Regions from separate parts of the Aquitalea sp. ASV15 genome, predicted to be linked through region 1. Evidence: predicted binding sites of a transcription regulator. Region 1 holds the regulator's gene; each other region holds the start of a gene.

What was found. The regulator FNR, encoded in region 1, switches genes on or off when oxygen is low (the NO sensors DNR and NnrR bind a similar motif). The targets are predictions, from matches to a motif close to TTGATNNNNATCAA.
Region 2: JHD64_RS10765 (DUF3149 domain-containing protein) is a predicted target of FNR. The motif match lies at 8,529-8,542, and genes of this name have one in related genera.
Region 3: JHD64_RS06525 (peptidase U32 family protein) is a predicted target of FNR. The motif match lies at 3,208-3,221, and genes of this name have one in related genera.

Annotation. Positions count from the first base shown of each region.
Region 1 covers NZ_JAELTZ010000016.1:23,847-34,406, reverse strand. Annotated here, with positions in the region: gene JHD64_RS09230 (DHA2 family efflux MFS transporter permease subunit) at 1-901, shown strand, start outside; gene JHD64_RS09225 (inositol monophosphatase family protein) at 970-1,761, opposite strand; gene JHD64_RS09220 (RNA methyltransferase) at 1,903-2,667, shown strand; gene JHD64_RS09215 (DUF1853 family protein) at 2,645-3,580, shown strand; gene JHD64_RS09210 (flavodoxin family protein) at 3,577-4,035, shown strand; gene fnr (fumarate/nitrate reduction transcriptional regulator Fnr) at 4,169-4,915, opposite strand; gene hemN (oxygen-independent coproporphyrinogen III oxidase) at 5,028-6,434, shown strand; gene JHD64_RS09195 (Rrf2 family transcriptional regulator) at 6,558-7,028, opposite strand; gene hmpA (NO-inducible flavohemoprotein) at 7,118-8,341, opposite strand; gene JHD64_RS09185 (methyl-accepting chemotaxis protein) at 8,606-10,560, shown strand, end outside.
Region 2 covers NZ_JAELTZ010000019.1:73,872-84,431, forward strand. Annotated here, with positions in the region: gene glmM (phosphoglucosamine mutase) at 1-193, shown strand, start outside; gene alr (alanine racemase) at 272-1,342, opposite strand; gene JHD64_RS10720 (DedA family protein) at 1,459-2,088, shown strand; gene JHD64_RS10725 (FKBP-type peptidyl-prolyl cis-trans isomerase) at 2,136-2,462, opposite strand; gene JHD64_RS10730 (DUF2189 domain-containing protein) at 2,625-3,407, shown strand; gene JHD64_RS10735 (D-2-hydroxyacid dehydrogenase) at 3,418-4,371, shown strand; gene JHD64_RS10740 (DUF1841 family protein) at 4,636-5,115, opposite strand; gene JHD64_RS10745 (glutathione peroxidase) at 5,174-5,668, shown strand; gene trmB (tRNA (guanosine(46)-N7)-methyltransferase TrmB) at 5,682-6,362, opposite strand; gene JHD64_RS10755 (NAD(P)H-binding protein) at 6,399-7,316, opposite strand; gene JHD64_RS10760 (CDP-6-deoxy-delta-3,4-glucoseen reductase) at 7,355-8,383, shown strand; gene JHD64_RS10765 (DUF3149 domain-containing protein) at 8,622-8,759, shown strand; gene arcD (arginine-ornithine antiporter) at 9,126-10,560, shown strand, end outside.
Region 3 covers NZ_JAELTZ010000010.1:101,350-111,909, forward strand. Annotated here, with positions in the region: gene JHD64_RS06510 (LysR family transcriptional regulator) at 1-656, shown strand, start outside; gene JHD64_RS06515 (SCP2 domain-containing protein) at 725-1,159, opposite strand; gene JHD64_RS06520 (U32 family peptidase) at 1,146-2,075, opposite strand; gene JHD64_RS06525 (peptidase U32 family protein) at 2,131-3,147, opposite strand; gene JHD64_RS06530 (COG3014 family protein) at 3,425-4,843, shown strand; gene JHD64_RS06535 (DUF1425 domain-containing protein) at 4,856-5,239, shown strand; gene lpoB (penicillin-binding protein activator LpoB) at 5,261-5,863, shown strand; gene JHD64_RS06545 (penicillin-binding protein activator LpoB) at 5,829-6,707, shown strand; gene JHD64_RS06550 (SirB2 family protein) at 6,764-7,147, opposite strand; gene recC (exodeoxyribonuclease V subunit gamma) at 7,241-10,435, shown strand; partial or broken gene JHD64_RS06560 (UvrD-helicase domain-containing protein) at 10,432-10,560, shown strand, end outside.

The DNA.
Region 1 (10,560 bases):
CCAGTATGTACTGGACCGTGGCAATGGCGATGACTGGTTCGCCAGCAAGGGCATTGTCACGGCGGCCGTGCTGGCCATGGTCGGCGCGGTGGGTTTCATCTGGCGCGGGCTGTCCAGCGCGGCTCACCCGCTATTTGACCTGCACATGTTCAAGGACCGCAACTTTGTGGCCGCCAGCATCGTCATCGCCGCGCTGGGCCTGTCGATGTACGGGGCGATGGTGATCCAGCCCATCATGCTGGAAGGGCTGTTTCACTACCCCACGCTGGATACCGGCCTGATCATGGCGCCGCGCGGCCTGGCCAGCCTGGTGAGCATGATGATCGTCGGCAAGCTGATTGGTCGGGTGGACTCGCGCTACCTGATCGGCAGCGGGCTGGTGATTGGCGCCTGTGGCACCTGGGTGTGTACCCACTACAACCTGGACACCAGTCCCTTCTGGTTTGCCTGGCCGGTGCTGTTGCAGGGCTTTGGCCTGGGCATGATTTACGTGCCGCTGTCGGCCATGGCCATGTCCACCCTGCCGGCACGGCTGTCGGCCGAGGCCGCCGGGCTGTTCAGCCTGTTGCGCACCATGGGATCCTCGGTGGGCATTGCCATTGTCAGCACCGCTTATTCGCGCGGCGAGCAGTCGGCCTGGAATGCCATGGTGGGACAGTTCAATCTCTACAATCCCTGGTTGAGCGATTATCTGGCGCGCATGGGCAAGACGGTGGTGGATGGCGCAACCGCCACTCAGCTGGCGGCCGAGTTGCAGCGTCAGGCGCTGATGGTGTCGATTGTCGATGTCTACTGGCTGATAACCTACAGCTTTCTGGCCATGCTGCCCTTGTTGTTGCTACTGCGACCGCGCAAGGCCGCTGCGGATGCGCCCGCGGTGGAAGTGGTGATGCATGAATAGCCGGCGGCGAGTGGGCAATAAAAAACGGCGACCTGAGGGTCGCCGTTTTGCTGCCTGCATTCAGGCGATTACTTGTTCAGGTGCGGCGCAATGGTGGCCAGCAGCTGGGCCAGCACCTTGGGGTTGGCGGCCACGATGTCGCCGGATTCCAGCCATTCCTGTTCGCCGCTCAGGTCGGTGACGATGCCACCAGCCTCTTGCACGATCAGGCTGCCGGCAGCGATGTCCCACGGCTTCAGGTTCAGTTCCCAGAAACCGTCCACACGGCCGCAAGCCACATTGCACAGGTCGAGCGAGGCAGCGCCTTCGCGACGTACGCCGGCGGTCTTGCCCAGTACATCCTTGAGCATGCCCAGGTACTGGTCGATATAGCTTTGGTCGGATACCGGGAAACCGGTGGCGATCACGCATTCATTCATCATGAAGCGCTTGGAAACACGGATGCGGCGGTCGTTGAGGAAGGCGCCAACACCGCGCGAGGCGGTAAACAGATCGTTACGGCTGGGGTCGTACACCACGGCCTGCTGTACCTGGCCCTTGTGTGCCAGGGCGATGGAAATGGCGTATTGCTGATGGCCGTGCAGGAAGTTGGTGGTGCCGTCGATGGGGTCGATGATCCACTCGTATTCGGAGGAGCCCACGCCTTTGGCGCCGGACTCTTCTGCTAGAATGGCGTGCTTGGGGTACGCCTCAAGAATCATGTCGACGATGGCCTGCTCGGCAGCGCGGTCCACATCGGTCACAAAGTCATTGTGCTTTTTCTTTTCTACGCGAATGGTATCGAGGTTAAGCGACGCGCGCTGGACAACACTGCCAGCACGGCGAGCGGCTTTAACCGCGATATTGAGCATCGGATGCATTGACGGCCTCTAGAACGGATAGCAGATGTCAGCCAACACGGCTCGACATCTGACGGTAACAATCTGGGTTAAGGAACAAAAAAAGCCGACGCGAGTGCGCGGGCTTTTTGATATGCCCGCTATTTTAATGTGAAACCGCTGATGAATAAACCCCAAGTACCTGATTTTCTGAAAAACATTCGCATCGTGTTGGCCCGGCCCAACCATCCGGGCAATATCGGCTCGGCCGCACGCGCCATGAAAACCATGGGTCTGACCCGGCTGTACCTGGTGGAACCCAAGGTGTTTCCCAGCGATGAGGCCAATGCGCTGGCCTCCGGTGCGGTGGATGTGCTGGAGAGCGCCACCGTGGTGGCGAGCCTGGCGGAAGCGCTCAGCGACGTCACCGTGGCCTGCGCGCTGACCAGCCGCCGCCGCGAGCTGACCACCCCGCTGTCCACCCCGCGCGAAACCACGCCGGAACTGGTAGCCCGCGCCCGTGATGGCGAGCAGGTGGCGCTGGTATTCGGCAATGAAACCTTCGGCCTGTCCATCGAGGAAGTGGAGCAGTGCAACCGCCTGGTCACCATCCCCGGCAATCCGGATTACTTCTCGCTCAACCTGGCGATGGCGGTACAGGTGATGACCTACGAGCTGTTCAGCCATACCGGTGTTGACGTGGAATACCTGCGCCCGGAAAGCGAAACCGCCAGCCTGGGCGAGGTGGAAGGCTTCTGCCAGCATCTGGACCAGACCATGGAAGCCATCGGCTATTACCGCCGCCGCAACAGCGAACGGCTGATGCGCCGCATGCGCGCCCTGTTCAACCGGTCCGGCATGCTGCGCGATGAAGTCGACATCCTGCGTGGCCTGATGAAACAGATCCAGCGCGTGGCAGATGGCCATGAGCACGACGGCACGGCCTGAACGCAGCTTTCATCTGCCTTACACGCAGCCGGCGCTGCGTGATCTGGCTTTCCTGCTCACCTCGCCTGCGCCCTGGGAGAGTGGCAGCAATCTGTCACCCGCGCAGTTGCTGGGGGAGCAGGGAGAGGATCTGCTGCAAGCCTTGCAGCAGGATCCAGGCCCGCTTGAGCACTGGCTGGCGCAACAGCCATGCCAGCGGCTTGGCCATTATGCCGAGCGCCTGCTGGCTTTCTGGTTCCGGCTGGCGCCGCATATCGAACTGGTGGCGGCCAATGTGCCGGTGCGCGATGCCGCAGGCCGCACCATCGGCGAATTCGATTTTCTGATCCGGCTGCATGGCGTGCCGCTACATGTGGAAACCGCCAGCAAATTCTATCTGCAACTGGGGCATGGCGCGGACACGCTGGTCGGCCCCAGCCTGCGCGATGCCTGGGTGCTCAAGGCCGCCAAACTGCAGGAACAACTGCAACTGGCCAGCCACCCTGCCGCCGCCCGTGTCCTGCCGCCGGGCTTTGCCGGCTGTGCCAGCGCGGCACGCCTGGCCGGCTGGTTCTTCTACGCCGACCGGCCGGCCATCCCGGCCGCACCGCTGAGCGCAGATCAGCTGCAAGGCTGGCTCAGCCCGCTGCAGCAGCCCTGGCCAAGCACAAGCGCAGGATCGCGCTGGGTGTGGCTGTCACGGCTGGGTTGGCTGGCTCCGGCGCGGCTGGCGGAGGAGGGGGTGCGCGAGCAGGACAGCCTGCGCCAGGAACTGCTGCAGGCTGCGGTGCCGCAGCTGGTGGCCGAATTGCTGCCGGTGGGGGATGGCTGCTGGGAGGAAGTGGCGCGCGGCTTTGTGGTGCCGCCGGGCTGGCCGCAGCAGCAGCGGCTGCAGGATTTGCTGGCCAGCATAGACCGGACTCTCCACCGATGAAGCAACTGCTGATTGTGTATGCCAGCCAGACCGGCCACACCCTGCAACTGGTCGACGCCTTGTGTCAGCCCTTGTTGCCGCTGTGCGCGGAACTGCACATCCACCGCCTGCCCGCGGCTGAGGCCGGGCTGGATGACTTGCTGGCTGCAGATGCCATCGTGCTGGCTACGCCGGAGAACTTCGGTTATATGGCGGGGAACGTGAAGGATTTTTTTGATCGCACCTATTACCCGGCGCAGGGAAAGACCGAGGGGCTGCCCTATCTGATGCTGGTGTCGGCCGGCAATGACGGACTGGGCGCGCTACAGGCCATGCGGCGCATTGCCTGTGGCTATGGCTGGAAGGAGGTACTGCCGCCCTTGCTGGCGCAGGGTGAGGTTTTGCCGCAACACCGGGAGCGCGCCATGGAGTTGGGCGAGCTGCTGGCTGCAGGCATGCTGGTGGGGCGCTGGTAGGGCTGGGCGGGCGGCTAGGTCGCCCGGACTAGGTCTTCAGACGAATTGTCGGCCACGCCAGTACTGCGCACTATGCAAAAACACCGCAGGCTGCTGGCAAGCAGGGCTGCGGTGTGCCGGATGAGCGCTAGCGTCAGACGCCGTTGGCGTGGGTGCAGCCGGCGATCAGGTCCTTGAGGGCATCGGCCTTGATCAGCTGGATGTGCTTGTGATCGACACTCAGCCAGCCTTGCTGCTGGAACTTGGACAGCGTACGGCTGACGGTTTCCAGTTTCAGGCCGAGGAAACTGCCGATTTCCTCGCGGCTCATGCGCAGGATGAAATCATTGGCGGCAAAACCGCGGGTGGACAGGCGCTGCGACAGGTTCAGCAAGAAGGCGGCCAGGCGTTCTTCCGCCTTCATGTTGCCCAGCAGCAGCATGACGTTCTGGTCGCGCACGATTTCGCGGCTCATCAGCCGGAAAAAGTGGTGCTGCAGGCTGGGAATGTCGCGCCCCAGGCTTTCCATGCGGTTGAAGGGCAGTTCGCAGACTTCGCTGTCTTCCAGTGCAATGGCATCGCAGCCATGCACATTGGAAGAAATGCCATCCAGGCCCATCAGCTCGCCGGACATCAGAAAGCCGGTGACCTGCTCGCGACCGTCCTGGCTGGCGACGCTGGTTTTGAAGAAACCGGTACGCACCGCGAACAGGGACTTGAAGCCCTCGCCGCTGCGGAACAGGTATTCGCCGCGCTTGAGGCGGCGGCTCTGACGGATCACGGCGTCCAGCTGCGTCATTTCGTCGCGGTTCAGTCCGATGGGCAGACAGAGTTCGCGCAGGCTGCAGTTGGAGCAGGACACCTTCAGTGCGTGAATAGTGTGTTGGTTTTGGTCAGACATCGAGTGTTTTGTACAACCCTGTAAAGAAGCTTGACCCTTGTCAAAGCGGAATTCACACGTTTTCCGCAAATTTACCAGTCCACCTGACGTTTGACTATCAATACCCGACGACATGCACACCACCCATCCGTTTTCGCCCACCCACTGTGAGTTCGACCGAGCATTGATCGAACGTCTTGATGGCTCTGGCCCAAGATACACTTCTTACCCGACTGCCGACCGTTTTACCCCGGCCTTTGGGGAGAAAGACTATAAACACTGGCTGAAGCAACGCCACCTGGGCATGCATCAGAACGCAATATCATTGTACGTTCATATACCGTTCTGCAACACGGTATGTTACTACTGCGGCTGCAACAAGATCATTACCAAAGACAAAAGCCGCGCCGATCGCTATCTCGACTACCTGGAAAAAGAAATCAAGCTGGTGGCCGCCACACTGGGCTGCCGCGAAAAGCTGATCCAGCTGCATTTCGGTGGCGGTACCCCCACTTTCCTGTCCGATGAACAGCTGGACCGGCTGATGGGCATGCTGCGTACTCACTTCGATTTTTTGCCGGAGGGAGAATATTCCATTGAGATTGATCCGCGCAAGGTGGGGCGCGAGACCGTGCACCATCTGGCGCGTCTGGGCTTTAACCGCATGAGCGTGGGCATCCAGGATTTCGACCCGCAGGTGCAACAGGCGGTAAACCGCGTGCAGAGCGAGGCCGAGACGCTGGAAGTGATCGATGCCGCCCGCGAGGCCGGTTTCAAGTCGGTCAGTGTGGACCTGATCTACGGCCTGCCGCTGCAGACGCGGGAATCGCTGAAAGCCACGCTGGACAAGGTGATTGCCATTGGCCCGGACCGGCTGGCGCTGTACAACTATGCCCACCTGCCCACGGTGTTCATGCCGCAGCGGCGCATCAACGAGGCAGACCTGCCGGCGGCCAGCACCAAGCTGGACATCCTGCAGGACGCGGTAAAAAGCCTGGCGGATGCCGGCTATGTCTTCATCGGCATGGACCACTTTGCCAAGCCGGAAGATGACCTGGCCATCGCCCTGCGCCAGGCACGCCTGCAGCGCAATTTCCAGGGTTATTCCACCCATGCCGACTGCGACATGATCGGCCTTGGCGTGTCGTCCATCGGCAAGGTCGGCCCCTGTTACAGCCAGAATGAAAAAGACCTGGACAGCTATTACGCTGCACTGGACGAGGGACGTCTGCCGGTGATGCGTGGCATGGTGCTGGATCAGGATGACATCCTGCGCCGTGGCATCATCCAGGCGCTGATGTGTCGCTTCTCCTTGTCGGTGGAGGCCGTCGAGCAGGTGCACGGCATCAATTTCGCCGAATACTTTGCTGCCGAACTGCCGGCCATCCGCGAATATCACAAGCTGGGTCTGCTGACTTTTGACGGCGATTTCCTGATGGTCGAACCGAAAGGGCGCTTCCTGATTCGCAATATCGCCATGCTGTTTGACCGCCACCTGCGCGAGCGGGAAACCAAGGCACGCTATTCCAAGACCATCTGACCCCACGCTGATTGCTGTTTTTCCAAGGGGAAACCCTGAAAAAAAGCCTGAAAAAAAGCCCGCTGACCGCGGGCTTTTTGTTTGAAAAGTGATGGTTTTTTACAACAAATCACGCTGTCCGGCTCAGTCTGCCGCCGGGCTTTCCGGCGAGACGGGCTGATTTTGCTGGCGGTGCAGCCGAATAATCGCCTCTCCGGTGGGGCTGGCGACGATATCGCGCAGGGAATAACCATCCAGCACCGTGAAAAAGGCTTGCAGGCCGACGTCCAGCGCCGACTTGAGACGGCAATCCTGGCGCAAGGCGCAAGGGGGCGTGGCGCAGTCGATCAGCGCGGCATTGCCCTCCAGGGTGCGGATGATGCCGCCCAGCCGGTAATGCTCGGGCGGCTGCGCCAGCGCCAGCCCGCCACCCTTGCCACGGCTGTTGTTCAGCCAGCCTTGCTGTCCCATGAAATGCACCACCTTGACCAGATGGTTGCGCGATACGGCAAAGCGCTCGGCGATTTCGCTGATGGTGACGGCCTGTTCGCGATCGCGGTGGGTCAGATACATCAGCACGCGCAATGCCAGATCGGTGAAACGGTTCAGTTGCATGGGCAAAAAGGGTAAGGGCGGTGCCGCGCAGGATACTCCGCACGGCCCACCCTCACAATGCGCTGGGACAAAGCTGCTGCAAGGGGCAATCAGTCGCTGGCCATGGCATTGGAGCCGAATACTTCCATGTGGATGCGCGCGGCCTCGACCCCGGCCCCCCGCAACTGGCGCTGCTGCTGCTGCATGAAGCCTACCGGGCCGCACAGGTAGTAGTCGGCATCCGCCAGCAGGGCATGCTCGCGGATGGCCGCGGCATCGATGCGGCCGGCGCGCTGGTAGTCCTGGCCCAGCCGGTCCATGTCTTGCGGGCATTCATAAAACACCGTGCTGTTCAGCTGCGGGTGTTGCGCCGCCAGCTGGCCGACTTCCTGTTTCATGGCATGGACCCGGCCATGGCGGGCAGCGTGCAGGTAGCGGATAGGCCGCTGGCTGCCGCTGGCCAGCAGATGCTTGAGCATGGACAGCAGCGGGGTCTGGCCGACGCCGGCGCTGATCAGCACCACCGGAGTGTCCCGCTCCTGATGCAGCACGAAATCACCAAATGGCGGCGATACCTGCAGGATGTCGTTCTCTTGCAATGCCGTGTGTAATTGACCTGACACCTTGCCGGCCGGTGCCTCATCCCGCTCGTCCTCACGCTTCACCGAAATGCGCAGCCAGTCCTGGCCCGGTGCATCGGACAGGCTGTACTGGCGCGGTTGACTCAGGCCCCATTCCGGAATGAAGCGCTGTACCGACACATACTGGCCGGGCTGGAAGGCGGGCAGGGCGCCACCATCGGCCGCTTGCAGATAGAAGGAGGTGATTTCGCTGCTCTCCGGCTGTTTTTTCACCACCTTGAACGGTCGCCAGCCGCTCCAGCCACCAGGCTGGGTGGCGGCACGCTGGTACAGGCTGTTTTCCAGATTGATCAGCAGGTCGGCCAGTTGCTGATAGGCGGCGGCCCAGGCTTCCAGCAGGCTGTCCGGCGCGGCCTCTTCGCCCAGCACCTCGCGGATGGAGGCCAGCAGATGCTTGCCGACAATCGGGTAATGCTCGGCGCGTATGCCCAGGCTGGTGTGCTTGTGGGCTACCCGCTCCAGTACCGGCAACAGCACTTCCGGTGCATCGATGTGCTCGGCATAGGCGGCTACCGCCATGGCCAGGGCCTGCTGTTGCTGGCCGGCATGCTGGTGGCCCTGATTGAAGATGTTTTTCAGCTCCGGGTTGTGCTGGAACATGCGTTGGTAAAAATGGCTGGTCAGCAGCACGCCATGCTGCTTCAGGATGGGGGCAGTGGCTTTGACTTGCTGGCGGGTGGCGCTGTCTAACATGAGGGTTCCTTATGATGTAGAAAAAATGCATCTTTTCTGGCGAACTGCATGGTGCCGGACAGATTGTGTGGTGCTTAAAGATGTAAAAATAATACATCTTTAAGGGTGTGTTGTCATCAGCGCGCTGAAAAGTATGAGGTGGTGAATAATTTTGCTGAAAACCACGGCAGGATGCGGTGTGGCGAGATTTTACGCCTATAAATGAAGGACTTGCCCACCCTACAAAAGATACAGGGCAAGGCCAATATTCCAGAGGAGTTGTCCATGTTCCGTCTTGTCGCGCGCTGGATGCAGCGCTTGAGTTACCCCACGCGCTTTGCGGTGATAGGGGCTGTTTTTGCCATCGCACTGTTTTATCTCACTTATGGTCTGTATCGCAGCAACCAGGACAATGTCGATTTCTCCAGCAAGGAAGTGGTCGGCGTGCAGTATCTGCAGCCGGCGATGAGCTTGTTGCTGGCCTTGGAGCAGGAACAGGCGCAGCGGGCCGCCGCCGACAAGGGCGCTGTGTCGTCCGCGCTGGAGGCGCAATGGAGCACGCTGCAGCAGACGCATCAGGCGCTCAATGGCCAGCTGGGGCTGGACAAGGGCTGGACTGCGCTGGACGGCGCGTGGCAAAAGCTGAAAGGCACACCGGGGCTGGCGAACTACCAGGCCGTGGCAGACAGCTTGCTGGATCTGATCGGCCTGGCCAGCGATCAGTCCAACCTGACGCTGGACCCGGACATCGATACTTTTTATCTGATGGATGCCGTGACCGTGCAGTGGCCCAACTGGCTGAATCGCAGCACCCAGGCCAATGCCCTGTTGCTGCAGGCCAAGGGGCAGCCACTGGTCGGCACCGCGCGTGATCAGGCGGTTGGCCTGGCACCACTGATCAGTGACAGCCTGCAAAACCTGCAACATGACCTGGCCAAGGCGGTGGCCTATAACGCCACGGTCAAGGCCAGCCTTGCCGGCAGCGACGAGAAGCTGGCGGCGCAGTCTGCCGTGAATGCCGCTGCACTGGACAAGGCGATTGCCGGACAGGCCGTGGCAGGCAGTGGCTTGCCGGCCGCCACGCTGGATGTGGCCACGCATTTCCAGCAGGCCACCCTGCAGCAATTGGGCAGCCTGCTGGAGGCGCGCATCGCCCGCATCCAGTGGCAGCGCGATGTCTATCTGGCTTGCGCCGCCTTTGCCTTCCTGTTGTCTACTTATCTGTTCATTGCCCTGTATCTGTCGATTACCGCCCAGCTGGGAGGGGAGCCGTTTTATGTGCAGAGCGTGGTGGAACAGATTGCCACTGGCCGGCTGGATACGCGTATCGATCTGCAAGACAAGGACGAAGCCAGCCTGCTGGCGGCCATCCGCCAGATGCGCAACCAGTTGCGCGAAACCGTGCAGCAACTGGTGGAAACATCACGCCAACTGGATGGCGCGGCCCACGATGTGGCGGATGGCGCCAGCCAGGTGGCCAGGAGCAGTGACCGCCAATCCGAGGCAGCCTCCAGCATGGCAGCGGCGGTGGAGGAGCTGAGCACCAGCCTGGCGGTGAGCGCCGAGCGTTCGGTCGAAGCGCATGAGCTGTCGTGTAGCGCGGTGGAGCAGTCTGGCACCGGTGCCGCGGTCATCCAGGGGGCGGGGCGTAGCATGGACAGCATCGTGCGCGAAATCTCCACCGTGTCGGACACCATCCAGGTGCTGAGCAAGCAGTCCGAATCCATCGTCGGCATTGTCGATGTGATTCGCGATGTGGCCGACCAGACCAATCTGCTGGCACTCAATGCCGCCATCGAGGCCGCGCGTGCCGGTGAGCAGGGCCGTGGTTTTGCCGTGGTGGCCGATGAGGTACGCAAGCTGGCCGAGCGCACTGCGCAGTCCACCACGGAAATTGGCGGCATCGTGCAGCAGATCCAGGGCACGGCACGTCATGCTGCCGGCAATATGACCGTGGGCATGCAAACCGTGCAAAGCGGCCAGCAACATGCCAGCGATGCTGGCGCGGCCATCATCACCATCCAGCAGCAGATCGACCAGCTGCAGCTGGTGGTGGCGGATATCCAGAACTCCCTGAGCGAGCAGAGCCATACCAGCCAGGTGCTGGCTAAAAATGTGGAACAGGTGGCGCAGATGTCGGAAGAGAACAGCCGGGCAATGAAGGTGACTGCGGAGACGGTGGATCAGTTGAAAAACCTGTCGGAAGACCTCAGCGTGCTGGCCGGGCGTTTTACCGTGTG
Region 2 (10,560 bases), on a different contig from region 1:
CGGCTGCGACTGGAAAGCCGCTTCGACCGCGGCACTGGCCACGGCCGAAGCCGCGCTGGCTGGTGTGGGCCGTGTGGTATTGCGTCCTTCCGGCACCGAGCCGGTGGTGCGTGTCATGGTGGAAGCCAGTGATCGTGCCCTGTCGGAAAAGTGGGCCAGAGAAATTGCTGCCACCATCGAGCGCGTGGCCTGATTCCGTCCGAGTACCAGAAAAAGCCGCTGCCCGATGCAGCGGCTTTTTTTATGGGCAGCAGCGATCCGTCCCGTCCGTTCAGATCAACCGGCGTGGCACGCGCGGGGCAATGGCACACATCAGCTCATAGCCGATGGTGCCGGCTGCTGCAGCCACTTCTTCAATCGCCACATGTGGCCCCCACAGCTCCACCCGGCTGCCGATATCGGCAGCGGGGAGGTGGCTGAGATCGATGGCCAGCATGTCCATGGATACCCGGCCCACCGTGGTGCTGCGCTGGCCAGCCACCTGCACCGGCGTACCGCTGGGGGCGATGCGTGGGTAGCCATCGGCATAACCACAGGCGACGATGCCGATGCGCATGGCTTGTTCCGCCCGGAAATTCAAACCGTAGCCCACGGTGTCGCCAGCTTGCAGCTGCTGGATGGCGATGAGGTCGGCACTCAGTGTCATGGTGGTTTGCAGACCCAGCGCAGCACCGAGACATTCGGCAAACGGCGAGCAGCCATAGAGGGTGATGCCCGGTCGTACCACATCGCCATGGGTGTGAGGATGGCGGAATACTGCAGCCGAGTTGGCGGCGCTGACCGCGAGACCACTGGCTTGTGCCACTGGGGCAAAGGCTTGCCATTGCGCGGCTACGCCACGGGCATCATCGGCGGTGGCAAAGTGGGTCATGATGGTGCTGGTGCGGACCTGGGGCAGGGATTGCAGACTGGCCAACGTGGCGGCGACTTGCTCCGGACGAAAGCCCAGCCGGTTCATGCCGCTGTTTACCTTGAGCCAGACCTCAACAGGCGCTGGCAGGGAACCTTCCTGCAGCCAGGCAATCTGGTGAGGGGAGTGAATGGCACCACCAATGCGATAAGCGGCCATGGCTTCGACTTCCGCCCGGTCAAAAGGCCCCTCCAGCAGGACCATGTCTTGCTGGATTCCCGCCTCGCGCAGGGCGATGGCCTCTTCGATGTTGAGCAAGGCAAAGCCGTCGGCCATGTCAGCCAGCGCCTGGGCACAGCCCAGACTGCCATGGCCATAGGCATCAGCCTTGATCACGGCCAGGGCACGGCGGCCTGAGGTTTGTTTGCGGGATTGTGAATAATTATGGCGCAGGGCGGAATGATTGATTTCCACCCGTATAGGGCGTGTCATGTCAAGAAAGGATAAGGTCGAGGTGTGCTATTATAAGCGCCCGATCATGCACTCGGACAATCAGCCCGCGGCCAAATCTTGTGTCAGGACAAGACCGCGCCGGTCGGCGGAGCACTATGGACATACTGCAGATACTTCTCGATTTCTTTACCGGTTACGGTTATGTGGCTGTCTTTACCGTATTGCTGGTGTGTGGGTTCGGCATTCCGATTCCCGAGGACATCACCCTGGTCGCCGGTGGCATCATCTCCGGTCTGGGTTATGCCGATGTTGACATCATGTTCCTGGTGGGCATGGCTGGTGTGCTGGCGGGCGATGGCATCATGTTTGCTGCCGGTCGCTTTTATGGGCACAAGGTGCAGCGTTTCCGGCCGATTGCGCGCATCCTGACGCCGGAGCGTTTCGAAGCGGTGCAGGAGAAGTTTGAAAAGTATGGCACCTGGGTGTTGTTTGTTGCCCGCTTTCTGCCCGGTCTGCGTTCGCCCATCTTCATCACGGCCGGCATGACCCGGCGTGTGCCGTACTGGCGCTTTCTGTTGATGGACGGCTTTGCCGCGCTGATTTCGGTGCCGGTATGGGTCTATCTCGGCCATTACGGCGCCACCCAGCGCGAATGGCTGATGCACATGGTGCATCGCGGCCAGGTCGGCATTCTCTCGGCAGTCGGTCTGCTGCTGACGGTGCTGCTCATCGTCTATCTGTGCCGCCGCAAAAAGTGCTGTGCCACTTCCGAGCTGAAAAAATGACTGCATGAAAAAAGCCACCTGCCGGTGGCTTTTTTTTCGGGCGGGAATCAACCCACCTGCAGCAACTCCACTTCGAAGACCAGGGTGGCATTCGGCGGAATCACCCCACCCGCGCCGCGAGCGCCATAGCCCAGTTCCGGCGGAATGGTCAGCTTGCGCTTGCCACCCACCTTCATGCCGACAACGCCCTGATCCCAGCCCTTGATCACATGGCCGGCACCCAGCGGGAAGCTGAAGGGCTGATAACGATCCTTGCTGGAGTCGAACTTGCTGCCATTGGTCAGCCAGCCGGTGTAGTGCACGGTAACTTCTTCGCCGGCAACGGCTTCGGCACCTTCGCCGACGGTCAGATCTTCAATGATCAATGCGCTCATCTTGTCGTAGTCCTTGTTTCTGGTTCAAGCAGGGCGGAATTGTACCATTCGCCAGCCTGCATGGTTGCCGCATGGTCATATTGTCTTTGTATTTCACAATCAATGGCTTATAAAGAAATTAACTATCTGGTTTACCCACCCACCACCAGAAGGGGATTCGTCATGGACATTACCCACGGCACATCCCGGGAACACCCGGTTGTTCACCATGTATCCGTTACCCAACCACTGTTCTGGCTGCGCCAAGGCCTGAACGACCTGCGCAAAGCCCCTGCCGATGCCATGTTTTACGGCGCTGCCTTTGTGCTGATGGGCTATCTGCTGATCAGTTATTTCGATAGCGCGCCGCAGTTTGTGCTCACGCTCAGCACGCTGTTCCTGCTCGGCGGTCCTTTCCTCGCCATCGGCCTGGTTGATCTGGCGCGCCAGCACGAGGCCGTACGGGCGCCGCAGCGCGTCAGCCTGTGGCACAGCATGACCGCCTGGAAGGCAAACCTGCCCGGCTTCACCCTGTTTGCCGCGCTGCTGGCGGTGCTGGTGTTTGGCTGGTTCCGCATCTCCTTGCTGCTGTTTGCCTTGTTCTATGACACGGCAGCCCTGCCTAGCCTGGACGAGCTGCTGGCCAATGCCCTGCTGCCGGAAAACATGACCTTCCTGCTGGCCTATTTTGGCGTCGGTTTCCTGTTTGCCGCGACGGTGTTCGCGCTCAGCGTGGTGGCCATCCCCATGCTGCTCGACAAGGAAGTCGACACCGTGACGGCCATGGTCAACAGCCTGCAGGCGGTGTACAAGAATCTGCTGACGATGACGGTATGGGCCGTTATGATTGTGGCTCTTACTGCGGTGGGCTTTGCTACCTATTTCATTGGCCTGATCGTCATCATGCCCGTACTGGGGCTGGCCAGCTGGCATGCTTACCGCGCCATGATTTCCTACGAAAGCTGACGCCAGACTGATGAGCCAACCTTCCATCGTATTCCTCGACCGGGACAGCCTGCCTGTCCCGGTTCCCGCTTTTCCTTTTGCCCATGCCTATCGCGAAATTTCCGCCACCACGCCGGAGCAGATTGTCCAGCATGTGGGAAATGCCGATATCGTCATCACCAACAAGGTGCCGTTCAGTCGCGAAACCCTGCTGCAGTTGCCGGGGGTGAAAATGCTGGCTGTGGCAGCCACTGGTTACAACCATATCGACCTTGCCACCTGCCGCGAGCAGGGTATCGCGGTGGCCAACATCCGCCATTACGGTGACGAAACCGTAGCCGAACATGCCTTCACGCTGATGCTGGCGCTGGTGAAAAACCTGCCGGCCTATCAGCGCGATGTGGCTGCCGGGGTGTGGCAGCAGGCCAAGCAGTTCTGCCATTTTGGTGCGCCCATTCGTGACCTCAAGGGGGCCACACTGGGCATTTTCGGCGCTGGTGGCATTGGTCAGGCGCTGGCCGAGCGTGCACGCGCCTTTGGCATGCGGGTGCAGTTTGGTGAGCGCAAAGGGGCGAGCGTGGTGCGTGATGGCTATGTCAGCTTTGCCGACTTGCTGGCAACATCCGACGTGCTGTCCCTGCACTGTCCGCTCAATGATGACACCCGTAACATGATTGCCCAGGACGAATTGATGGCGATGAAGCCGGGGGCCATCCTGATCAATACCGCGCGTGGCGGTTTGGTGGATGAAGAGGCGCTGCTTGCTGCCCTGAAATATGGTCAGCTGGGAGGGGCCGGCTTTGACGTGTTGAGCAGCGAACCGCCGACACAGGGTAATCCGCTGCTCAAGGCACGCCTGCCGCATCTCATTGTCACCCCGCATATCGGCTGGGCCAGCCAGCAGGCCATGCAGCGCCTGGCGCAGCAGCTGGTCGACAATATCACTGCCTATGTGGCGGGCAAGGCTGAAAACCGGCTGGTCTGAGTGGCTGGCGGATAGTAGTACGGGCTTGAGTTTGTAAAATATTGTTTAATCAGTAAAAATATTTAAAGAGCAATGTCGGATCGTATCGGTCATTTATTTGTCATGATTTTAAATATTGTTAATGATTGAATTAAGGCATAGTATTAATTTGTCTGGGCCCGGCAACGGGCCCAGGCTGCCCCGCTTGATCCGCCGTGGTTGCTCTGTCTTCCACGGCGCTTTTTTTGCCTGTGGCAGGCGCAAGCGGGCAAGGAGAGGGGGGGGTCAGTCCGGAATATCGTTGGGATTGATGCGCGGGTGTTCTTCCTCGCCCATGCCCAGCTTGCCCCGCACACAGGAAATATAGCGGTTTACATCCGGGCCGCCACCGTAGCGCTGTGCATGCCAGATCATCTCCCCCAGGCATTCCATCATCTCGTGCTGGGCACGATGTTCGTCACCATGGCGCAGGGCCAGCTGTGCATACAATGAGCGGATGCCGAAGGGCTGGTCAATCGAGCGTTGTTCCTCGATGGCCACATGCAGGCCAAGATGCAGGAAAGGGTTGGTCTCGCCCATTTCCGGTGTCCATTCCTGTTCCAGGTATTTTTCCGGATGATTCAGGATGGAGTGGTACTCAGGGTGGTCTATAAGAATGGAAAGCACGATCTTTTCCAGATCGGTCAATGTCGTGCCATTCTGGTGCTTTTTCCAGGTGTCGAAGAAGAAGCCGCGGGCATCCTGGCGGCTGGGTGAGAACAGCATGTGCAATACCTGAGTACGTTTCTCGGATAAGTCAGGATTATACGGAAGGGAGACAGCCATGACCACGCTTTACGCATTCTCGGCCCTGACTCACACCGGCGGTCAATACCCCCTGTCCAGCCTGCAGGGCCAGGTGGTTTTGCTGGTGAATACCGCCAGCGAGTGTGGCTATACCCGGCAATATGCCGGTCTGCAGCAGCTGCATGAACAGCTGGCCGCAGCCGGATTGCGCATCCTGGCCTTTCCCTGCAACCAGTTTGGCGGGCAGGAACCGGGTAGCGATCAGGAGATTGCCGCATTTTGCAGCAGCCGTTTTGCACTGGGTTTTCCGGTATTGGCCAAGGTCGAGGTCAATGGCGCCCAGGCTGCGCCGCTGTGGCGCTGGCTGACCCAGGCGGACACGCCGCATCCGCATCCGGTGAAGTGGAACTTCACCAAGTTTCTGGTGGATGCGCAGGGCAGGGTGGTGAAGCGCTACGAGCCGGCGGTGGAGCCGCATGAACTGCGGGAGGATATCGAGAACTTGCTGAAACGGGCAGCAGCCAGCGGCTGATGCCCGCCATGGCTTACTGGCGAGTGAAGATGATGTCCCACACGCCGTGCCCCAGCTTGATGCCGCGGGCTTCGAACTTGGTGAGCGGGCGATAGTCCGGGCGCGGCGCATAGCCGTCAGCGGTATTGGCCAGATCGGCATTGGCGCTGAACACTTCCATGATCTGGATGGCGTAGTCTTCCCAGTCGGTGGCGGCATGCAGATAGCCGCCCGGTTTCAGCTTTTTCACCAGTTTTTCCACCAGTGGCGCCTGGATCAGCCGGCGCTTGTTGTGGCGCTTCTTGTGCCACGGGTCGGGAAAGAAAATATGGACCCCGTCCAGGCTGCCATCGGCCAGCATGTTGTCCAGCACTTCCACCGCATCGTGACGGATGATGCGCAGATTGCTCAGTTCCTTTTCGGCAATCAGCTTGCACAGATTACCCACGCCCGGCGAATGCACTTCCACGCCCAGATAGTCGCGCTCGGGATTGGCCGCGGCAATTTCAGCGGTAGCACCGCCCATGCCAAAGCCGATTTCCAGAATCTTGGGAGCCTGGCGGCCAAAAGCCTGCTGCAGATCGATGGGGGCTGCCTGATATTCGATGCCCCATTTGGGCATGCCTTCGTCCATGGCGCGTTGCTGGCCTGCCGAGAGATGTCCCTGACGCAGCACAAAGCTTCTGATGGCGCGCCCGAATGCCGGATTTTCCATGTGATTCAAACAGATAATTGCGGGAAGACGCGCATGTTACCGAATCTTGCCGCCCTTAGCGAGTGCCACGGCTTGCCAGGCGGGATTTGCCGCCAGTTGCGCGACAAATTGGCGCGCCGTGGGATAGCGCAGTACCACGCCCAGCTCCGCCAGGCGGGCATTGCGGATGCGCCGCGATTCCGCCATATACGACCACAAGGCCGGGCTGACCTGCTGGCGGACTGCGGCACGGCTCAGTTGGGGGGGCATGGGCAGGGCCAGTGCCTCGGCCAGCATGGCATACCAGTCGGTGATGGTCAGCGGTTCGTCATCACAGGCATTGAACACGCGGATGCCGCCACGCTGCTGCTGCAGGCTGGCGATGCACAAGCGTGCCAGATCATCGGCATGAATGTGATTGCTATAGCTGTCTTCCGTCGGCAGGATCAATGGCGTGCCTTGTAACAGACGGGTCAGCGGCAGGCGCTCCAGCGCGTAAATGCCGGGCGCGCGCAGGATGTTCAGCTGGCAAGCATGGCGGCGGGCAAAGGCCCGCAGTACAGCTTCGGCATCGGCCCGACGCTGGGCACGTTCGGTCTGTGGCTGCAGCGGCGAGCACTCGTCCAGCCAGGCACCATCCCCATTTCCATACACGCCAGTAGTGCTGATATAGCTAATACGCTGTGGTATCCTGTCGGCTTTTGCCAGTGCGTACAACAACTTGCGCGTGCGATTGTCGCGCAGGCCGCTGGCGGGAGGCGGTGCGGTAATCCATACCTCATCGGCCAGCCCGGCTATTCTGCGCAGGCTCTCCTGGCAGTCCAGATTGGCCATGATGGGGTGGGCGCCGCCCTGGCGCGCCGCCTCGGCTGCAGCCGCATGGTGGGCAATGGCGAAAACGCGCCAGTGCCGGACCAGTTCCGGCAGCGCGCGGCGGGCGACATCGCCCAGACCTGCAATCAATAAAGTACGCATAGGCAGCATATTACCCAGATTTGGAATAAAGGTACCCAATGAGTTCCCAGGTCAAAGTGCTCCCGAGTGGGCATACGTTCAGTGTTGAAGCGCATGAAACCATTCTGGAAGCGGCTTTGCGCCAGAATGTCGGCCTGCCTTATGGCTGCCGTGACGGTGCCTGTGGCGCCTGCAAGGGCAAGGTAGTGGAGGGTGAAGTCAGCCAGGATGGCTACCAGGAAAAAGCCCTGCCGGAAAGCGAACGCGTACAGGGCATGACCCTGTTCTGCTGTGCCCGTCCGCAAGGCGACATCACCATCGAGGCGCGTGAGGTGGCCGGTGCCGGTGATATCCAGATCAAGACCTTGCCCTGCCGCGTGGAAAGCATGGTGAAAATGCATGATGTGGCCGTGCTCAAGCTCAAGCTGCCGGTATCGGAGCGCCTGCAATTCCGTGCCGGCCAGTACATCGACATCCTGATGAAGGATGGCAAGAAACGCAGTTTCTCCATTGCCAATGCCCCGCATGACGATGCCTTTCTGGAATTGCACATCCGCCATCAGCCGGGCGGCAGTTTCTCGGAATACGTTTTCAGCCAGATGAAAGAGCGCGAGATCATGCGCTTCAAGGGCCCGCTGGGTTCCTTCTTCCTGCGCGAAGATTCCGACAAGCCGATTATTTTCGTCGCCAGCGGCACCGGCTTTGCACCGGTCAAGGGCATTATCGAACACGCCATTCACCATGGTATCCAGCGCCAGATGGTGTTGTACTGGGGCGCGCGCACCAAGGCCGATCTGTACATGGCCGAGCTGGCTGCCAGCTGGCAGGCCCAGCATGCCAACATCACGGTGATTCCGGTGTTGTCCGAAGCGCTGCCCGAAGATGCATGGCAAGGCCGTACCGGCTTTGTACACCAGGCGGTGCTGGACGACTTTGACGATCTCTCCGGCTACCAAGTCTATGCCTGCGGCGCACCGGTGATGGTGGAATCGGCGCATCGCAGCTTCATCCAGGAGCGCCAGCTGCCGGAAGACGAGTTCTTCTCGGATGCCTTCTTCCTGTCCAAGGACATGGCTGGCGGCAAGTAGGCAAGCCGGCAATCGCAACAACACAAAACCCCTGCATGCAGGGGTTTTTCTTTGGTCATCGCCTACTGTGCTGATGGCAGCATTTTGCCTGTCATCATCACATTTGCCACATTTATGGCCAGCAATCAGCCCGGCAGGCGTATTTTTGACCTGCATCAACATCCCTGTTTAGAGTATGGCTATTATGACTATCGACTAATCAATCAAGGCGGCATACCGCCAGTTAGAGGAGTGGAAGATGGAACTGCTGGGACAACTTCTATCCGACGATGTCGGCGTACTGGGATTGGCAACCATTGTGTTTGCCACGGTGGTGGTGTGTGGGGTGATCTTCGTTATCAGCCGCAAAGTGAAAAACGCCGGCCCGAATGACTGAGCGGGCCTGATTGTGATGGGCGTCTAGATTTCCTCTTGATGTGTGTGTTGGTGGATACGGTGGTGGGCCGTATCCATTTTTTTTGTCTGCGCGTACTTGTAAGAATTGTTTAACTTAGTTTTTTTGAATTATTGTCCGTGTCGAATTAAAAAGTTCTATTGGGATCTCCTCCCGCTTCCACCTATAACCTCCTCGTTACCCCTACTTCCAGCAAGGATTTGCCTGCTTTGCCCATTTGATCCTGATCAAACATGTGTTTGACGTTTCTGGAATCGGATCGGTCTCGTCACTATCATTACATCAACGAATAAGAAATTAATAATATATGGATTGATTTCAGGTTAATGTATTTCACGGAGAACGAAAATGTCCACTGAAACGGAAGTACAAGGTGGCGGAGCACCCAAACTCAAACTGGGTGCGCTCACCGCACTGGTAGTGGGTTCCATGATAGGCGGCGGCATCTTCTCGCTACCGCAGAACATGGCGGCAGGCGCAGGAGCAGGCGCCATCATCATTGGTTGGGCCATCACCTTTCTGGGCATGCTGACACTGGCATTTGCCTTCCAGATGCTGGCCAACCGCAAACCGGAGGTAGAAGGCGGGGTTTATGGTTATGCCCGCGCCGGTTTCGGTGACTACATGGGCTTCAACTCGGCCTGGGGTTACTGGATTTCGGCCTGGATCGGCAATGTGTCCTACTTTGTGGTGATGTTCTCGGCACTGGGTTTCTGGTTCCACGCTTTTGGCGATGGCAACACGCCAACCGCCATCATCTGTGCCTCTGTCCTGTTGTGGGGCCTGCATTTCCTGGTATTGCGCGGCGTGCATGGTGCGGCATTCATCAACACCATCACCACCATTGCCAAGCTGGTACCGCTGGCGCTGTTCATCGTGCTGGTGGTGTTTGCCTTCAAGATCGACACCTTCAATCTGGACTTCTGGGGTAATCCGAAACTGGGCTCCATCGTCGATCAGGTGAAGAGCACCATGCTGGTGACCGTGTGGGTGTTCATCGGTATCGAAGGTGCCTCGATGTTCTCGGGCCGTGCTGAAAAAATGAGCGATGTGGGCAAGGCTACCGTGGTGGGTTTCCTGCTGACCATTGCCCTGCTGGTGGCGGTATCGGTACTGGCACTGGGTGTGATGACCCAGCCGGAACTGGCTGCGCTGAAGAACCCGTCCACCGCCTACGTGCTGGAAAAGGCCATTGGCCCCTGGGGTGCCAACATCATGAACGCGGGTCTGGTGATCTCTGTCGGTGGCGCACTGCTGGCCTGGACGCTGCTGGCCGCTGAAGCACCCTACCTGGCTGGTAAAGATGGCGTGATGCCGCGCATTTTCGGCACCACCAATGCCAATGGTTCGCCTGCTGCCTCGCTGTGGCTGACCAACGGCCTGATCCAGCTGTTCCTGGTCATCACCCTGTTCAGCTCGGCCGGTTATCTGGCACTGCTGTCGCTGGCCACCTCGATGATCCTGATTCCTTACCTGCTGTGTGCCGTGTACTCCTTCATGGTGGCTCAGCGTGGCGAAGGCTACCAGGCTGGTGAAGGCAAGGGTCGTGACCTGAGTATTGCCGGTATTGCCAGTGTGTACGGTGTATGGCTGATCTATGCCGCTGGTGTGAAGTATCTGTTCCTGTCGATGGTGCTGTACGCCCCGGGCCTGCTGTTCTACCTGTGGGCCAAGAAAGAACATGGTGAAAAACCGTTCAAGGGCGCCGAAGCCGTACTGGCCGCCATCATCGTGGTACTGGGCGCCATTGCCGCCTACGAACTGATCACCGGTCAGCTCACCC
Region 3 (10,560 bases), on a different contig from region 1:
GCCGTTTCATTTTGCCCATCATGGGCGAATTCTGCGAACGCTACCCCAAGATCCGCGTGTTCTTTGGCCTGGACGACCATTTCAGCGACCTGATCGAAGACGGCTACGATGTGGGGGTGCGTATCGGCATGATGCCGGACAGCCGCATGGTGGCGCGTAATCTGGCGCAGATTCCGCAGTACGTGGTGGCTTCTCCCGCTTACTGGGACAAGCATGGCCGCCCGGCGACCACTGAAGAACTGAGCAATCACGATTGCATCAACTTCCAGTTCCCTACCTCGGGCCGCCTGTACAAGTGGGAGTTTGATCGCAAGGGCGAGCGTATTCCGCTGGAAGTGACTGGTACCTATACCCTGAACGAGATGGAAGCGGTATGCGAGCTGGCACGTCTGGGCATGGGCGTGGCGCAGTTGCCGGGGCACGAGGTGGTGCACCTGATCCGCAATGGCGAGCTGGAAGCGGTGTTGACCGATGTGGTGTCGCTGGAGCGCTCCATCTACATCTGCTTCCCGCATCGCGACCATATCGCTCCGCGTACCCGCGTGTTTGTCGATTTCGTGGTGGAAAAACTGGCCGATCACCCGGATGTGATGGCTGATTTGCCTGGCCTGGATTTGTCGGCCAAGCGCAAGGCGGCAGCCCAGCTGGTTGCCTGATTCCGCAGTGCACTACCGTAAAAAGCCCGGCTTGCCGGGCTTTTTGCATGCTGGCTTGGCGCCGTGTTTCACACTGCCATGAAACGCTGCAGCGGGGTGCTGCTCCAGTCCACGCTATCCAGCAGGTTCTTTACGATCAGGCCCAGTTCGGTGTCGCCTTCGATGATCAGCTTGCGATTGAAGAACAGGGTGTCCGGATCTTCCTCGCGCAGCATCATGCGGGCAAAGTCCGCCAGATTGGCCGATAGCCGCAGGTCTGGCGCAGCGCCGACGCTGGCGACCTTGAAGTGTTGCTCGTCAGCGCAAAAGCCCAGCCGCAAGCCGGCATCCTGCACATGCACTTCAAAGCTGTGCCCGGCCAGCAAGCTCATGTCGGCCGGCAGGATGTCGCGCTTCTTCAATTGATTCAGCGTGGTCACCAGCGCCCAGCAGGGCGGGGTGGCTGGCAGCCGGCCCAGCAGGCTGGCCATGGCGGCGGGCAGGGTGAGTTCAGGAATGCGCATGATGGGTTTCTCCAAGGGCGGCAATGCCGGCTTCGCCACGCCAGTAGCCATCCACCAGACGGCTGTCGGCATAGGGTGCCAGGTCGATGTCGGTGTGCAGCGGGCTGTGCAGCGCCTGGATGGCCTGCTGGTAACCGGCAATCACCTGCGCGGTGTGCTGCCACTGTGGGCTGATGCGCAGCGCCTGCACGCCCATGGCCGCAATTGCGGCCAGGTGCGGCAGCAGGGAATGGCAGCCGTCCGACATGGTCTGGATGCCGTTGATGGTGAGGAAGGCCTGCTGCTCGCGGGTATTCAGCCGCAGCCCGTCCGGATGCTCCAGGCAGCGGAACTGGCAATCGTCCTTGGACAGATTGTAGTGGCGTGCGGTAAAGCAGCGGGCGGATAGTGCCAGTGGCAGGCGGCCCCAGGCGAACAGCTCGGTTTCGATAGGCTGCCCGGTGCGGCTGAACTGTTGCAGCACGGCAGCCAGGGTGTCGCGGTCCATTTCCACCGGCGGAATCCAGCGCCGTGCTCCCAGCGATTGCAGCAAGGCCAGGGTGTCGGCGTTGTAGATATTCAGGTGATGGCCGGCGACAAAGGGTCGCCCTTGCTGCTGTGCCAGCCGGGCCGCGCCCAGATCATTGGCCTCCAGCTGCAATTCACCGTTTTCCACCAGCTTGCGCAGGCGGCGCAGGTCGGACTCGCTCTCGATCAGCGCCAGGCTGGACAGCACCACCCGGCGGCCGCTTTCGGCCAGTTCCTTGCCCAGGGCGATCCAGTCCTGGCCGCGCAGCTGCTGGCGGCGCGAGCAGACGGCTTCGCCCAGATAGATGGTTTCCAGCGGCCAGTCGGCGGCTTCACTGTAAAACCGCAGGATATCGTCGCGGGACCAGTAAAACAGTACCGGCCCCAGCGTCAGTTGCAATGTATTCATATCAGCCCTGCTTGTTGGGCCGGCATGGCGTGCGAGCCTGCCGGCACGCTGTCATTCATTTCCATGGCCGGTTATAGGCGCCCAGGGTCTGCTGCTGGCCTTCCGCCAGCTTGGACAGTGCCTGGGTCCAGCCCGGTTTCACCGAAAAGCGCTGCGGCTCGCGTCCGGCCGCATCCAGTGCTTCGCGCAGGGTACGGGTGACTTGCGCCACATAGGCCGGGCTGCGCTGGCGGCCTTCCACCTTGATGGCGGCCACGCCGATATCGATGATTTGCGGCAGCATGGCCATCACGTTCAGGCTGGTGGGTTCTTCCAGCGCGTAATAGGTGTCGCCCTCCACCTCGAAGCGCCCCTTGCACAGGGTGGGGTAGCCGGCTGCTTCGCCCTGCTGGTATTCGTCGATCAGGATGCCATTGAGCCGGGCGCCCAGTGCCTGGCTGCCGTGCTCCCAGCGCACGAACTTGGCCGGCGAGCACACGCCGTGGCTATTGGGCGATTCGCCGGTGGCATAGCTGGACAGCAGGCAGCGGCCCTCCACCATCACGCACAGGCTGCCGAAACCGAACACTTCGATTTCCACCCGGGTGTGATCGATGACCTGCTTCACCTGATCCAGCGTCAGCACCCGTGGCAGCACGGCGCGGCGGATGTCGAACAGCTCTTGCGCCAGATTGATGGCTTCGTAATTGGTGGCCGAGCTTTGCACCGACATGTGCAGGCGCAGCGCGGGGTAGCGGCGGCGGGCATATTCCATCAGGCCGATGTCGGCCAGGATGATGGCGTCCACGCCCAGCTCCGCCCCTTCGTCGATGGCGCGATGCCAGCGGCTGATGTCGCCGCCCTGGGCATAGGTGTTGATGGCCAGCAAGACCTTGCGCTCATGCTGATGGGCATAGCGTATGCCCTCGCGCGCGGTACGGTCGTCAAAGTTCAGCCCGGCAAAGTTGCGGGCATTGGTGTCGTTTTTCAGGCCGAGGTAGACGGTGTCGGCACCGTTGTCCACGGCGGCCTTGAGGGCGGGCAGGCTGCCCGCCGGGCAAACCAGCTCCGGCAGAGGTCGTGTGGCAGGCATGATGGCTTGGTGTCAGCGATTGAAACCGCCAGACAGTAGCAGAGCGATGTGGCGCGGGACTTGTTCTGGGTCAAGCGGCGGGATTGCTGTGCGTGGAAGCTGATTGCCCGTCACCCGGGGGAGCCGAAAGGGATGGCACCACCCCATCTGCCATGCATCCGACATGTTTTTTGACATGACAATTCATAATGCATACAATCTCGCTGAATTTTCAATCTGTTTACATAAATAATTTTATTTTTAAAATTCAATTATTTAATTGATAAAAATATATTTTATGAAAAAAATTATGAAAAATTCATCGAAGGTAAGCTGGGTAAAAATCCTGCCGCTGGCCGGTGTGGTGATGTCGCTGACCGCCTGTGGATCGATGCGTCACTACCAGGCGGAAATGCAGGGCTCCTTGCAAGCAACCAAGCAGGGCAATCTGGATGAGGCGGTGGCAAACCTGGAGAAAAACAATACAGGTAGCGACAAGGATCTGCTCTATTTCCTGGAAAAGGGTCAGCTGCTGCGTCTCAAGGGCGACCTCGCTGAAAGTGTCAATACATGGCTGAAAGCCGATGAAAAAGTCCGCCAATGGGAGGATGAATCCAAGCTGACGGTTGGCAAGGCGCTGGAGGCGGCAGGCAGCGTGGTCGTCAATGACAAGGTACGCCGCTATGATGGCCAGGATTATGAAAAAGTAATGCTCAGCACCTTGTTGACGATGAATCATATGCTGAGTGGAAATGTCTCCGGTGCGCGTACCGAAATCAAGAAAACCTATGAACGTGAGTCCTTGATCGCCAGCCTGCACGAGAAGGAGTACGACAAGGTCGAGGAAGAAGCCAAGAGCCACAATGTGGAGACGACCTTCAAGAACCTGCGCGGCTATCCCGTTGAGACCCTGGATGACCCTGAAGTCTTGTCCTTGAAAAATGGCTATCAAAGCGCTTTCAGCCATTATCTGGCCGGCTTTGTCTTCGAATCCTTACATGAGCCTTCCCTGGCATCTGCCGGCTACCGCAAGGCAATTGAATTGCGCCCGAACCAGCCTTTGCTGGAGCAAGGCTTGAAAGGATTGCAAGGGCGCCTGGCACGTAAAGTCAAGGACACCGATGTACTGTTGGTGGTGGAAAGCGGCTTCATGCCTGCGCGCAGTTCCAAGACGATACCGCTGCCCTTTATCTGGAAAAACAAACCGGTCATCACCCAGATTGCCTTTCCGGTGATTCAGCCAAGCCATGACTTCCGGCCAAGCAATATCCAGATTGGCAACAAATCGGTAGAGCTGTCGCCCATCAGCAATCTGGATGCCATGGCCCGCAGGGCGCTGCGTGATGAAATGCCGGGCATTATTGTGCGCAGCAGTATCCGTGCGGCTGCCAAGGGTGCGATGCAACAGGAAATGGGCGAAAAAATGGGGGCGCTGGGTAGTTTGGCAGGCATTATTGCGACTGCCGCGACCGAGCAGGCCGATGAACGTATCTGGACCACCTTGCCATCCAGTATTTCCATTGCACGTATCAATCTGAAGCCGGGAGTTCACCAGGCAACGATTTCGACACCACAAGGCCCGCGTACCGTTCAATTGAGCGTGTCTGGGCAGTACGCGATTATTCCCCTGCGCCTGCTCGATCAAAGTGTGATTGTGCCCACGGCAAGAACAACTGAGCAGTTGGCTGCCGCCGATGCTGTTAAATCTGCTAATTAAACTGGAAATTTGATGAAAATGAGAAAAATACTCAGCGGGCTTGCCCTTGTCGCCTTGAGTTGTGCGGCTCAAGCCGATGGCCTGGAAAGCAAGCTTGAAGAGTTGGGCAAAATGGACCACGTCAAGGTGGAAGCGGCGCGCGTGGTGAAGCGTAATGAGCTGATCAATATCCAGGTGGAGCTGGCCAACGATTCGACCCGGCCGCAAGTGGTGTTTTATCGCTTCAAGTGGCTTGATGCCAGCGGCTTCATGGTGGGAGGCGAGGAAACCTGGAAGCAGGTACTGATTTACGGCAAGGCCCGTCAGACAATCCAGACCGTTGCCCCCGTGCCGCAAGCCGTTGATTTCCGCCTGCAATTGCAGAGTCCTGAAAATACCGTCAATCCAAGCAATTAATTTCAATTTTAAGGGTAAAACATGATTTCCATTGGCAAAACCTCCCGCATGGCATTGTGCGTGGCGACGTTTTCGATGCTGGCTGGCTGTGCCCAGACCGGCTCTCCGCTGATTGGTAACGGCAACGTCAGCTATGGCGACAGCAAAGGGGTCGAGCTGGTCAGCAATGAATTCGGCTCCACCGATCTGCAGCGTCTGGCTGAAAACATGACCCGTTCCCTGGTGCAAGTCCCCTCCATTCGTGGCAAGCGTCTGACCTTGGCCGATGTGCAGAACAAGACCAGCGAATACATTGATACCGCTGAAATTACCAAATCCATTCGTGTGCAATTGATGAAGGCCGGTACCGTGCGTTTCGTTGCCGATGTCAGCCATATGGAAGGTCAGACGCAGGAGTTGATGCGCCAGAATCAATCCGGTCTGTACGACAAGAGCAAATCCAAGAAAATTGGCAAGATGGTGGGGGCCGACTTCCGTCTGACCGGCGGAATTTCTTCCATCGTCAAGAAGAATAGCGACATCAAGGATGTGTATTACAAGCTGAGCCTGGAGCTGGTTGACAACGAAACCGGCGAGTTGGTCTGGGCTGATGAGCAGGAAATTCGCAAGACATCTCGCCGTTAAATCATGCCGGGTTACACCCGGCTTTTGTATTTGGACATTTCCAATGTTGAAGCACTTGCTTAAATCGTTTGGCGGCCTGTGTCTGGCCATGCCATTGCTCGTTTATGCCGCCCCACCCAAAATCGCCGTATCCAACCTGGCGTACGAGGAAAAGGTAGAAGAATATTTTCGGGTGGTTGCGGCATCCAGCCAGGACAATTTCAGTGCCAGCAATACCCATGTGCGTGCCAATAGCAGCAATCAGTATCTGGAAGTGGAAGGCACCTCCGTTCGTATCGACCGTGGCGAATTGCGTCGCTTTACTTCCGACATCAAAGGCGAGCTGCTGAAATTGCACAGCGTGCAATTGGTGGAGGCCCAGGGCTATAAGCCGACAAAAAACAATGAAAAACTGTTTGATGTCATTGCCCGTATCAAGCGCGGCGAATTCAAGGGGGCCGACTATGTGCTGTTCGGTACGGTTTCTGCCATCGATGTGCAAGACAATGCGGGCATGATTGCAGGCAGCAGCGCGGCATCGGCGGTGCGCAATATGGAGCTGGTCGCTGATTTCAGCCTGGTCAATACCAGAAACTATGGGGTAAAAGCCGCTTTCAGTGCCAAGGGCGAGGGTTCCGACGTCAAGTTGATCAATGCCGGCAGCATTGCGGTCAAGCACCAGAATGGCAAAATCGTTGCGGAAGTATCCAAGTCGCTGGGGAAGGATGTGGTCAGTCAGCTGACCGAGCAGTTCCGGGGCCTGGGCACGATGGCCGTGGAGAATACCGCGGACATGCGTGAGCAGGCACCGCCTCCAGCCAAGGCGGAGGAAGTCATGATCCTGACTCCTCAGCAGACCAAGTAAACCGTCTCCCTTGACGGTTCCGTTTCAGGCCGGGTGGTGAACCCGGCCTGAAGCATTTAGAAGGGCAGCGCCAGCTTGGTCTTGGCCACCAGCACGATATAGCCCACCACCAGCAGGGCGGCCAGCAGCGCCATACTGCGTATCTGCTTGGTGCGGCCACGCTTGAGGGCGATGGTGCCCAGCAGCACATAGAGCAACAAGCCGCCGATCTTGGCCAGCAGCCATGGGCTTTGCAGCACTGGCCAGCCACCCATCACCACCAGAGTCACCCCCAGCGCCAGCAACAGGGTGTCGATCACATGCGGCAGGATGCGCAGGGGTTTGAGCGCCAGCATGCGCTGCTGATCCGCCAGCATCAGTCCGCCGCGCACGGCAAACAGCAAAATGGTGAGGTAGGCCAGGCCCATGTGGGCATGTTTGATGATCAGATAGGGATACATGCGGATTCCTGATTGTTATGCCTTCGGCATTGCGTGATGGCAGCCAAAGGCTGATGGTACACTGACATCCTTGTTTTTCGCCGTGTTCCCGCCATGCTTTTTCTCTATCAGTCCAATCGTCTGGAGCAATTGGGTCAGCTGTATGCCGCCATGTTGCAGGCACAGCCGCTGTCCGACCCCTTTGCCGCGGAAACCGTCATCGTGCAAAGCCGTGGCATGGGGCGCTGGATGACGCTGGATCTGGCGCAGCAGTGTGGCATTGCCGCCAATATCGACTTTGTGCTGCCGGCGGCCTTTGCCTGGCGGCTGATGCAGCAAGTGATGCCGGAGCTGCCGCGCAAATCCTCGTTTACCCCCGAGGTACTCAGCTGGCGCTTGCTGCAACTGCTGCCCACGCTGGAAGGCGAGGTGTTTGCGCCCTTGCAGCGCTATGCCGCCGGAGGCGAGAGCGCCGCCTTCGAGCTGGCCGGCAAGGTGGCCGACATTTTCGACCAATACCTGGTATTCCGCCCGGACTGGATTCGCGCCTGGGAACGCGGCGAGCGGCTGGATCTCGGCGAGGATGAAGCCTGGCAGGCCGCCTTGTGGCAGCAACTGGCCGCACAGGACCCCAGCCGCCACCGCGTGCGCATGCTGGATGAATTCTTTGCCGAGCTGCGACCGGAGCATCTGCCGGAGCGCATTACCCTGTTTGGCATTGCCAGCCTGGCGCCGATGTATCTGGCGCTGATCAAGCGTCTGGCCGAGCTGACTGATGTCTGCCTGTTCACCCTTAACCCCTGCGAAGCCTACTGGGGCGATATCGTCGATACCCGCCGCAAGCTCAAGCTGCGGGAAAAGGGCGATCTATTCGCCACCGAAGGCCACCCGCTGCTGGCCTCGCTGGGCAAGCAGGGGCGCGATTTTTTCGAACTGATCGCCGCCGATGCCGAGCTGGATGCCCGCCCGCTGTTTGCCGCGGCCAGCGGCGACAGCCTGCTGGCCCGGTTGCAGCGCGATATCCTGCAACTGGACATGCCCGGCCATGATGGCCAGTGGCTGAGCCCGGAGGATAGCTCGATCGAGCTGCATGCCACCCACGGCGCCATGCGCGAACTGGAAGTGCTGAAAGACCGGCTGCTGGCCATGCTGGCGGACGACCCCACGCTCAGTGCGGCCGACATTGCGGTACTGACGCCGGACATCAACAGTTACGCCCCCTATATCGATGCGGTATTCGGCCAGCGCGACGATGCGCCCAATCTGCCCTATGCCATTGCCGACCGCCGCGTGGAGCGCGAAGAACCGCTGCTGGCGGCCATCGGCAATCTGCTGCACTTGCTCGATTCGCGCTTTGCCGCCGACCAGGTCCTGGCCTTGCTCGACAGCCCGGCGCTGTTGCAGCGCTTTGGCCTGAGCGCGGAAGACCTGCCCTTCATCCACGACTGGGTGCGTCAGACCGGCATCCGCTGGGGGCGCGATGCCGCCCACAAGGCGGCACTGGGTTTGCCGGCCGATCCGCTGTTTACCTGGCGCTGGGGGCTGGACCGCTTGCTGCTGGGCAGCATCCTGCCGCCGGCCATGGCCGGCGATGACAGCGGCCTGTTTGCCGGCCTGTTGCCGCAGGCGGGTGCCAGCGGCCAGCTGAGCGAGGCCCTGGCGCGATTTGCCAGCTGTTATGCGCTGCTGGACGAGCTGGCCCGCGACTGGGCCACGCCAGCAACGGCGGCCGGCTGGGCCGAACGGCTGCTGCTGGCCTGCGACCGCCTGTTTGCGGTGGACGAAGAGGGCGAACTGGCGCTGGAAGTGCTGCGCGATGCCCTGCAAGAGCTGGTGGACGATGCCGCCATGGCCGACTTTGCCCAGCCCTTCAGCTTGGCCGTGCTGCGCGACTGGCTGCAGCGCAAGCTCACCGTGGCCTCGCCGCTGGGCTTTCTGTCCGGTGGCATCACCTTCTGCGCCATGGTGCCGATGCGCTCCATTCCCTTTCGCGTGTTGTGCCTGATCGGCATGAACGACGGCGCTTATCCGCGCGACGAACGCCCGGTCAGCTTCGATCTGGTGGCGCGGCATCCGCGCCGGGGGGACCGTTCGCGCCGCTTTGACGACCGCTATCTGTTTCTGGAAGCCATCCTGTCGGCCCGCCTGCGGCTGTATCTGTCTTATGTCGGCTTGTCGGCGCGTAATAACGAGCCGCTGCCGCCATCGCCGCTGATTGCCGAATTGCAGGACTGCTTCAAGGCCATGTGTGGCGATGCGGCCACGGCGCAGCTGCTGCTACGCCATCCGCTGCAGCCGTTTTCGCCGCGCTGCTACGACGGAACCGAACCGCGGCTGGCCAGCTTTGAACCCAGCTTTGCCCAGGCACTGGCGGCCCCGCCCAGCCAGCCCCAGCCTTTTGCTACTGAGCTGCCGCCACGGCCGGGTAGCAGCGTGGTGCATGTCAATGACTTCATCCGCTTCTGGAAGAACCCGCCGCGTGCCTGGCTGGCCGAGCGTCTGACCATTCGCCTGCAAGGCCAGCAGGACGCGCTGCCGGTGCGCGAGCCCTTCAGCGTGGATCGCGATGCCAGCCGCACCCTGCGCAGCCAGCTGGTGGAACGCATGCTGGCCGGCAAGCCGGTGGCTCCGGTCAAGCAGCGGCTGGCAGGCGCTGGCCTGCTGCCACCGGCGGCGCTTGGCCAGGCCTGGCTGGGCAGTGAAAGTGCCAGTGCCGCCCGCCTGGCATACCGGCTGCCCGCCGTGCTGAGCGAAGCCACCCTGCCGCCGCAGCCGGTGAATATCCAGCTGCATGGCCTGACCCTGGCTGGTGAGCTGGGCGGGCTACGGGCCGAAGGGCAGATCCGGCTGGTGATCGGCAAGATGAACGCCGCCGAGCGGCTGGAATGGTGGCTGACTCATCTCTTGTTATGCGCCATGCGTCCGGCCGGCATTGCCTGCCAGTCAGTGCTGTATGACGACAGCGGTCACCTGCGGCTGGACGACGAGCCGGATGCCCTGGAACTGCTATCACCCTGGGTAGTGCGCTGGCAGCAGGGCCAGCAACAGCCGCTGCCGTTTTTTGGCCGCACCAGCTGGGCCTATGCCGAGCAGCTGTTCAAGCAGAAAGAGGCCCCGCAGCTGGCGCTGGCCAAGGCGCTGGACAAATGGGACCCCGGCTTTGTCGGCGATTTTGCCACGGCGCAATGCGAGGAGCCGGTCAACCGGCTGGTGTTCCGCCATCTCGACCCGCTGGCCGACCCGCTGTTTGCCCAATTGGCCGAAACACTGTTATTGCCGCTGCTGGCGCGGCTGGAGGGCCAGGCATGAGCCTGCAGGTACTGAATGCACTGGAATGCCCGTTGGCCGGGGTCAATCTGATCGAGGCCTCGGCCGGCACCGGCAAGACCTGGACCATCGCCGCGCTGTATTTGCGGCTATTGCTGGAGGAGGTC